DNA from 2 places in the Rhizobium sp. P28RR-XV genome. Region 2 is predicted to be linked to the other one. Evidence: riboswitches for the same ligand, from Rfam matches in the RefSeq annotation. Region 2 holds a riboswitch; the other holds the start of a gene.

Region 1 (4,737 bases), on a different contig from region 2:
AGCGTGATTTCTCCTCAAAGACGATCCTGGATTTCGGCTGCAATCGCGGCGGTTTCCTGCGCTTGCTCTATGGCATCCGGCCGTTCCGGCACGGCGTCGGCATCGATATCGCTTCGGAGTCGGTGGCTGCTGCGGTCGAGGCTGTTGGCAATATGCCGCTGCAGTTTCATGTGACGACCGACCTGTCGCCCTTCGCCGATAGTTTCGATGTCGCTTTCAGCTATGAGGTGATCTATCTGCTGCCGGAGCTGAAACAGCACGCCGAACAGATGTTCCAGGTCATGCGCAATGGCGGCGTCTATTACGCTGTGACCGGATGCCACAACGAGATGCCGCTCTGGCCGAAATGGCTCGAGCTCATCGGCGACAACAGCAATGCACCGATGCAGGATCGGTCCCCGCAGGACTATATCGAAGCCTTCACGGCAGCCGGCTTCGATGTCTCCGTCAAACGTTTCGGCTATGACGGCTTCGTGCGTGCAACGAAGGACCGCAAATATTATCCGAGCATTCTCGATGCCTTGAGCTACCCGGCCGAATACAAGCTTTTGTTCCGGCTCGAAAAGCGCGTCTGACATGGAGACGATCGATCGAAAGGGCGGCAGTGCGCTCTGGCATCAGATCGGCGAAATCCTGGCGGCCGATATCGCCGCCGGGACTTTCGTGCCCGGAGAGAAATTACCGACCGAACCCGAGCTGATGCGGCGTTTCGGCGTCAGCCGCTTCACGGTGCGTCAGGCACTGGGCCGCCTGGAGCAGCGTGGGTTGGTCCGCGCCGAGCAGGGGCGGGGAACCTTCGTTCATAAGGGCGTGCTCGACTATACGCTGTCGAAGCGCACGCGCTTTTCCAAGAACCTGATCGAGCAGGGCTTCGAGCCGGGCGGCGAATTGCTCGTTCACGAGATCGTGGCGGCGACGGAACGAGTCGCTGCCTATTTGAAGCTTGTGGCGGGTGCGCCGGTCATTCATCGACGTGGCGTGATGACGGCTGATGGTGTGCCCATAGAATTGGGGGATTCCTATTATCCGGCCGTGCGCTTCCCTGATTTCGACAAGGCGCGCTTGCAACATCCAACGATTTCGGCAGCGCTCGCCAGCTACGGCGTTACCGACTACGAGCGACTGTCGACGGAGATCGAGGCGCGCATGCCGACGGCGGAAGAGGCGCGGCTTCTGCGGCAGCCGAAATCCACACCGCTCCTTATCACGCGCAAGCTGGACGCGGATGCGGACGGGGTGCCGATCACCTATTCGGAGTCGATGTGGTCAGCGGAGCGGATCACCTTCAACGTGGATCTGCGATAGCAGTTTGGGACGATCTTGCCGATAGCTGAGGCAAAAGCGCCCGCCTATGTCAGCCTCAGCGGTGCGAAAGGATATTGATCACCTTGCCGAAGGGGTCGCGGACATAGAAGCGGCGAACGCCCCAAGGCTCGTCCGTCAGGTCATACAATATGCCGAAGCCCAGGGATGTGGCTCGCTGATAAAGCGCATCGACGTCGTCGACTTCAATTGAGAGATCGGGGACGATCGTGCCGGAGCCGCCTTCGCTGGCGATGCTGATCTGCGGAACCGTTGCCGCCTCAGAGGCGAAAGTGAGGATCCAGCCGTGATCCATGACGATATCGAGGCCGAGTAGGTCTTGATAGAAAAGGCGAGCGGTGTCGGGATCGGCGGCGGGCAGGTTTGGGACGATGCGTAGGACGGTCACTGACGTTTCTTCCTTGTGGACATGGAGGCGGGCCTTCACCGCGCCTCCACTATGCTGGCTCAGACCGTGACTGCAGGCAGCAGCTTGGCCCGTTCCGCGAGAATATGGCGGCAGGCGCTTGCTACTTCACGGCCCTTGATGATGAAATGTTCCTTGAAGAACTGGATATGCGCTTCCGACTCCTGGAAGTGATGCGGTGTCAGGACTGCCGAGAGGATCGGCACGCCGGTATCGAGCTGGACGCGCATCATGGCATCAAGAACCGTGTTGGCGACGAATTCATGGCGATAGATGCCGCCGTCGACAACGAAAGCGGTGGCAACGATTGCGGAATAGCGGCCATTGCGGGCCAGCGTCTGCGCATGCAGCGGAATTTCAAGCGCGCCGGGGACGTCGAAGATGTCGATCGGCGACGCGCCTTCCGTCGTCTGCCATTCGGCAATGAAGGAGTCGACCGAACGATCGACGATGTCGGCATGCCAGCGAGCCCGAATGATCGCAACGCGGCTCGGCTGGGTAGAAATCGAAATGGTCATGAATTTGCCTTTCAAGGGTTGTTGTCAAATATCCCTTGGGCGAACACGCAGAATTGCAGCACTCTCCGCGCGAGGGAGGGTGCAACCCGGCTTGCTCTCTTCCATCCGGACTATACCGTCGGCTCCGGCATTTCACCGGATCTGCTGACCCTTCCGAAGCCCGGAAGGCGCTCGCGGGCTCGAGGAAACTCCCCATACCGCCGGTGGGGAATTGCACCCCGCCCTGAGAACGCGTGGACTATAGATGCTTTCCCTCATGGAAATCAAAGAAAAACGCCGGGCTTTTGACCCGGCGCTTGCGAATAATTTTTCAAAGTTTCCCTGCGACGCAGAGGCGTGCTCAATCCTGAATGACGAGCAGGTCGGACGATGCGAAGCGCAGCGTCACCTTTTCGCCGACGCTCGGAGGCATCATGCCGGGGCTGTTGAACATATCGAAGGAAATGGTGTTGCCGGCGACATTCATGCGGGTGCGGATGACCGACCCAAGGAAGTGAGCCGAGGAGACTTCACCGGTCAGGGCCGTATCGCCCTTGGCCGATTCGGCCAATGAGCCTGCTTCCGGGCGCAGAGCCAGCGATACCGTATCACCAGGTTTGTAGGCGGTGACCGATTGCTTGAGCGTGACATCCTGATCGCCGATCGTGATGCGGTTGTTGTTGGGATCCACGACCTTGCCTTCGATGAGGTTCAGCGTGCCGACGAAGGAAGCGACAAAGCGGGTGGCCGGGGTGTTGTAGATTTCGAAAGGCGAACCGATCTGGTCGGCGCGGCCGGCATTCATGACGACGATGCGATCAGAGATCGACAGGGCCTCTTCCTGGTCGTGCGTTACGAAGACAGTAGTGATACCGAGCTGCTGTTGAATAGCGCGGATTTCCTCGCGCAGCGACACGCGGATCTTCGCATCCAGTGCCGACAGCGGCTCATCGAGCAGGAGAACCTGAGGCTTGACGGCGATGGCGCGGGCCAGCGCCACGCGCTGCTGCTGGCCGCCGGACATCTGATAGGGGTAGCGGCTGGCGAGATGATCGAGCTTGATGAGAGCAAGCATCTCCTTGACGCGTTTGTCGATGTCGGGCTTCGCCATGCCGGCGACCTTGAGGCCGAAGGCGACGTTGTCATGGACCGTCATGTTCGGAAACAACGCATAGGCCTGGAACACCATGCCGATGTTGCGCTGGTTTGGCTTCAAGTGGCGCTGATCCTTGCCGTTGATCGTCAGCGTGCCGGCGGTCGGGGCCTCGAAGCCGGCAATCATGCGCAGCACGGTCGTCTTGCCGCAGCCCGACGGTCCGAGGAAGGAGATGAATTCTCCCTTCTCGATTTGCATATTGAAATCGTGAACGACGTGAACGTCGCCGAAAGACTTCTTGATGTGGGTGAGTTCGAGAAAAGCCATAGCGGGGACCTTACGCCTTAATCGGAGCGGATTTTGAGAAACGGGAGACCAGCTGGAGAAGAGCCATGCTGAGCCAAGTCACAGCGAGCGCGATGATCGCCAACGCAGACGGCTCATAGGCTTTGTTAGCTCCGACAAGCTGCATATAGGGCCCAAACGCCGGACGGTTGAGCAGCGACGCCATGGTGAATTCACCCATGACGATCGCGAGTGTGATGAACGCTCCGGAAAGCACACCGCTCATGACATTCGGAAAGATGCATTTGAACATGATGGTTGTCCATTTTGCACCAAGGCTTTCGGCTGCTTCCGTCAGCGTGCCGATATCGATGGTACGCATCGCCGTATCGACCGAACGATACATATAGGGCAGGGATAAAACAATGTAGGAACAGACAAGCAGAATGTTCGTCGTGGAATTATAGCCCGTCAGCGGCAGGATCGACGACGAATTATAGAGGCGGAGATAACCAAAAACGATGACGATGGCGGGAATGACCAGCGGCATCAGCGTGATGAATTCAACCAAGGGGCGAAGCTGCGGCAGCCGCAGTCGCACCCAATATGCGGTTGGCACGACGAGAAGCATGCCGAAGATGATGGTCAGAAGTGCCATCAACATCGAGAAGCCGAAGGCGGTCAGGAAGGTGAAGTCCGAAAAGACCGAAGCATAGGCATCGAAGCTGTAGGCGCCGCGCCGCATGCGCAACGAGAATTCCAACGTACCGATGAGCGGCACCAGGAAATAGATGAGGCCGATGGCAACCGCGATCCAGGCAAAGAGTTTTTGCAGCTTCATTTCTGCCACCGTTCAGCGCGCATGCGCATCAAGATATAGATGACGTTCGATATGCCGGTGATGACGATCATGCCGAGTGCCAGCGCATAGCCGAGATTGGCGTTGTGCAGCACGTCGCCGCGGATCTGCGCATAGAGCACGATCGGAACGATATTCAGCGAGCTGCCGGTGAGGGCAATTGCGGTCGCGATGGCGCCGAAAGAATTGGCGAAGAGCAGTAGCGTCGTGCCCAGCAGGCTGGGCCACAGGATCGGCAGGGCGACCATCAGCCAATATTGCCTGTTGGTTG
Region 2 (4,737 bases):
CAACGATACCATGCAGCTTGGCTCTTACTCCCCTTGCCTACTTGTCATTCGCGTACCGCACCTCGCCTGAGATTGTCGCAACACCGATATGACCTCCCGAATGCTCCAATGCTGCCTCCTTTGACGGGCTGGGATTGGCGCGATCTCCGCTGGCCGGGCCGATCTTGATGAAGTAAGCAGGATCGGCACATCAGGGACCGGGTTTCTCAGCTTGAGAAAAACAAAGCGTCCTCGAAAGATTCACACTTATAGTGTAAATTAAAATGGTCAGAAAATGAAGTATAATCCGCTCGACCATGTTGCAGTCCATTTTTTGCGGGATCTTCAACCTTCACGCGTGGCTTCCCGGAACGAGCGGGACCTGCTGCGGCTGATCTGGAAGTCTCCCGGCATCGAGCGCTCCGACCTGACCGAGCCGCTGGACCTCACGCAGCAGTCCCTGCATCGAATTGTCGGGCGGCTGCATGACCGAGGTATGGTCGTCTTTTCCGCGTCGGAAACCCGGCGCCCCGGACCGCCAAGCCCTGGACTGACGCTGTGCAGAGACTGGTGCTTGACGCTCGGAATCTCGGTGAATGTCGGCTCGATCGGCCTTTGCCTCATGGGTTTCGGAGAGCCTCTGGAAAACGTGGAAATCCCGCAGGCGGGATCTTCGCTTCCGGTAGAATTGGACCGGATCGAAGCCGCGCTCGAAGACCTTCTTATTCGCCGACGCGCCAAGCGCGGCGATATCCTCGGTGTCGGCTTGGCAGTCTCCGGGCACCGCATGCTGGAAACAGCCTTCAATTGTCCGCTGCCGCTCGCTCACTGGTCACTGATCGACCTGGCGCCGATCGTCGGCAAGCGGCTTGGCTTGCCGGTTTGGGCTGATAATGTCGCAAGGACCGCGGCCTTGGCGGAGGCGATCTTCGGCGTCGGTCGCGATGCTCCGGACTTCGCCTATATCGCCCATCTTCACGGTTATGGCGGCGGTCTGGTTTCCGGCGGCATGCCGTTTCGCGGCAGTTTCGGCAATGCCGGCGAGTTTTCGGTTCTCTTCGAGCGTCAAGACTATGGCGATCGACCGGCACTCGGTGTCTTGCTCGAACATCTTCGCGCCAAAGGATACCCGGATCTGACGCTGCGGGATCTCAAACGCGAAGAGCTATTGAATTGGGATGACGTCACCGAATGGGTCGATCGTGTGATGCCGGCGCATAATCGCGCCATCAACGCGATCTGTGCGGTATTCGACCCTGCCTTGATCGTCCTTGGCGGTGAGCTTCCGCATCGGCTGGCGAAGATGATGATCGAACGGACTGAGATTAACAATCTGCCTCGTCACGGCGCATTACGAGACGTGCCTGAGCTGACGGTAGCAGAGATGACCGATTCCCCCGGTGCGATCGGCGCGGCATTGGTCCCCTTGTTCGAGACGGTGTTGTGATGGCCTTCGCTCGCGGCGACATCGCACGATATTCAAAGCGATCCGCCGGAATATTGCGCAATATCCTAAGTGCGCAACCCAATCTCAGTAGTTTACCGGCGCTCATGAAGCGAAGTGCCTCCGACGATGGATGACCTCAAAAAAATTTCTGACCTCTGTCGGAATTTCCTTTCGCCGGCCGTCCTTGGAGCATCAACCGCTTTCAAACCGGAGGTACATCGTGGAAAACATTCAATCGACCTGGCAGACCGCCGCCATTCTCATCGCCCGTCTAATCTTCGCGGCCGTCTTCCTGATGGCTGTCTCATTCAAACTCATGGACATGGGCGCGACCGCCAGCTACATCGCCGCCGCCGGCTTCCCGTTACCGCTGTTCCTGGCCTGGTGTGCAGCGGCTCTCGAGGCGCTGCTGGTCATCGCCTTCCTCAGCGGTGCCTTCTTCATCCCGGCGGCGATCATTGCAGCCCTCTATGTCATCTTTCTTGCATTCTCATTCCACGGTCCATCACACTGGACGGGTAATCAGGCCGAATTCGGCTTCTTCGTCGATCACTTTACTTTCGTGGCTGGCCTGCTCTTCGCCGCCGTGCATGGGCCGGGCAGCGTGCTTGTCGCCACGGTGGGCCGGCCGAGCGCAGAAACCGAGTAATATCCTTCGTGCCAAACGATGAATAGCATGCCGGCTTGCGAAGCGACCCCAATCATCAGGCTGCTTTTTCCGGCATGTTCGCCAATCGATAGGCTATCAAATCCTCGATCGTAACCAAAAGCAGGCCATGGCGTTCTGCAAATATTTCGAGTTCCGGCAGCCGAGCCATCGTGCCGTCATCATTCGCCACTTCACAGATCACGCCGGAAGGCGACAAGCCGGCAAGCCTGGCGAGATCCACAGCCGCTTCGGTATGGCCGGGACGCGACAAGACGCCATTCGGATGCGCGCGGAGAGGGAAAATATGACCGGGCCGGGCAAATTCCTCCGGACGTGAGCCATCCCTGACGAGGGCCTGAACGGTTGCCGCCCTGTCGGCGGCGGATATTCCGGTGGTCGTTCCCGGGATGTAATCCACGGAGACGGTGAAGGCGGTCTTCAAAACCTCGGTATTGCGCGGCACCATCAACGGAATTTCGAGCTCGTCGAGCCTTTCGCCTTCCATCGGAACGCAGATAAGACCGCGGGCATGGCTCATCATGAACGCGATCGCCTGTGGCGTGACCGCGTCGGACGCAATCACGAGATCGCCTTCGTTTTCGCGGTCACGATCATCGACGACCACAACGATCTCACCCCGCGCAATCGCCGCGATCGCATCTTCAATTTTCGAAATTGCCATTTTCCTGCCTTTCAAGGGTTGCCGTTCAAAACGGCGCGCATGGCCTGTCAAAGCCACCATTTTCCCTTGGGCGAACAAGCATGTGAACGCCACCATTGAAGCGGCGTCTCCTGCGTTGCTCTCTTCCATCCGGACTATGACCGTCGGCTCCGGCATCTCACCGGATCTGCTGACCCTTCCGAAATTCGGAAGGCGCTCGCGGGCTCCGAGTTGCCTCGATACCGCCGGTGGGGAATTACACCCCGCCCTGAGAACATCTCTAAGATAGATGATGATTGTTTCGTTCTGCAAGAGGCTGACCGCACTTCCGCTTTCGAAAAGCTGGTTTTGCGGTGAAAGCACAGTTCCTCTTTATTGAACGAAGCTAGGACATAATCAAACCACCATCGACATTGATCGTCTGGCCGGTGATGTAGGCCGCATCGTCGCTGGCCAGAAAAGTGACGAGACCTGCAACATCCTCCCCCGATCCGGCCCGTTTCATCGGAATGCCCTCGACCCATTCCTTCATGAGTTCACCAGGACCGTAATTGCCGAGCAGCTTGCCCCATGCCTGGTCGTTATAAGCCCACATGTCGGTTTCGATGATGCCGGGGCAAAAGGCGTTCACGGTAATGCCCTCGATCGCGACTTCCTTCGCAAGGCTCTGGGTTATGCCGACGACGCCCATCTTCGATGCCGCATAATGCGGCGTATAGATAAACCCGTCACGCGCCTGGCCGGAGGCGGTATTGATGATGCGGCCGCCGCGTCCATGCTTGCGCATGCGGGCAATCGCCTGTTGCGCGCAGAGGAAGACGCCCTTCGTGTTGACGGCCATGACCTTGTCCCATTCGCCTTCGGTCATATCCTCGACGCGGGCGATGGTGATGACGCCGGCATTCTGGATCGAAACGTCGACAGCCCCGAAGGCCGTCTCGGCCGCGTCGTAGAGACCCTTTACGCTGGCCTTGTCCGTCACGTCGCCGACGAAGGAAATCGCCTTTCCGCCGCCAGCCTTGATCTCATCGGCGACCGCATGAACGGATTCCTCGTTGGCGGAGACCACCAGATTGGCGCCTTCGCGCGCGAAGCGCCTGGCGATCGCGGCGCCGATGCCACGGCTCGCGCCGGTGATGACGACGGTCTTGTTTTCGAAGCGATGCATTTCCTATTCCTTTTGCAGTGACAGCCATGCCGGGCGCTGATCCTGAGGCCGATCGCCCTGCCTGTTGCTGGCGACTTCAAACAGCTGCCGAGATAATCCCGGCAAACTCCGATGCCTTCAGGGACGCGCCTCCGACCAGGGCGCCGTCGACATTGGAGACGCCGAAGATCGCCCTTGCGTTCGATGCCTTGACCGAACCGCCGTAGAGGATCCTGACACGGGGGCCATCTTCTCCCAGCCGCGCCTCAAGCGTTTGCCGGATGGACGAATGTACCTCCTCGATCTGCTCGAGGGTCGGAACCAGTCCTGTCCCGATCGCCCAGACGGGTTCATAGGCGATCGTCATGTTCGAACTGGTTGCGGCATCGGGAATTGATCCTTCAAGCTGGGCGCGAACGACCTCGATCGCTCTGCCGTCATCCCGTTCTGCGCGCGTCTCCCCGACGCATATGATGCTCGTCAGCCCCGCGTTGTGGACTGCTGCCGCCTTGGCCGCGACTGCAGAATCCGCCTCCCTATAGGCGGAGCGGCGCTCTGAATGTCCCAGAATCACGAAGCGCGCGCCGATTTCGGTAAGCATCTCCGCGGAAACATCTCCGGTATAGGCGCCTGACGCCTGCGCGTGGCAATCCTGTGCCCCGATGGCAATCCTTGAGCCCCGCGTCCGTTCGGCCGCCTTTTCCACCAGCGTGAAGGGCGGGCAGACGACGATATCGCACGCCGCCTCGCCCGTTATCCCCGTCAGCGCCTCGATCTCAGCCAGGGAGGAAGCGAGACCGTTCATTTTCCAGTTGCCGGCAATCAGTTTCTTCATCACATCACCAGCAGCAGAA

Evidence for each region. A riboswitch is a leader RNA that binds a small molecule or an ion and turns the genes downstream of it on or off. The one in region 2 is predicted to bind FMN.
Region 1: it holds a riboswitch for FMN, as region 2 does, so the genes downstream of both, HGP12_RS25435 (6,7-dimethyl-8-ribityllumazine synthase) here and ribB (3,4-dihydroxy-2-butanone-4-phosphate synthase) in region 2, are expected to answer to the same signal.

What each region holds. Positions count from the first base shown of each region.
Region 1 covers NZ_JABAIG010000012.1:144,421-149,157, forward strand. Annotated here, with positions in the region: gene HGP12_RS25420 (bifunctional 2-polyprenyl-6-hydroxyphenol methylase/3-demethylubiquinol 3-O-methyltransferase UbiG) at 1-575, shown strand, start outside; gene phnF (phosphonate metabolism transcriptional regulator PhnF) at 577-1,305, shown strand; gene HGP12_RS25430 (VOC family protein) at 1,361-1,711, opposite strand; gene HGP12_RS25435 (6,7-dimethyl-8-ribityllumazine synthase) at 1,771-2,247, opposite strand; FMN riboswitch at 2,337-2,482, opposite strand; gene HGP12_RS25440 (ABC transporter ATP-binding protein) at 2,588-3,649, opposite strand; gene HGP12_RS25445 (ABC transporter permease) at 3,660-4,448, opposite strand; gene HGP12_RS25450 (ABC transporter permease) at 4,445-4,737, opposite strand, start outside.
Region 2 covers NZ_JABAIG010000006.1:373,244-377,980, forward strand. Annotated here, with positions in the region: gene HGP12_RS15505 (AraC family transcriptional regulator) at 1-12, opposite strand, end outside; gene HGP12_RS15510 (ROK family transcriptional regulator) at 275-1,426, shown strand; gene HGP12_RS15515 (DoxX family protein) at 1,647-2,075, shown strand; gene ribB (3,4-dihydroxy-2-butanone-4-phosphate synthase) at 2,131-2,757, opposite strand; FMN riboswitch at 2,871-3,016, opposite strand; gene HGP12_RS15525 (glucose 1-dehydrogenase) at 3,122-3,904, opposite strand; gene tpiA (triose-phosphate isomerase) at 3,981-4,718, opposite strand; gene HGP12_RS15535 (SDR family oxidoreductase) at 4,723-4,737, opposite strand, start outside.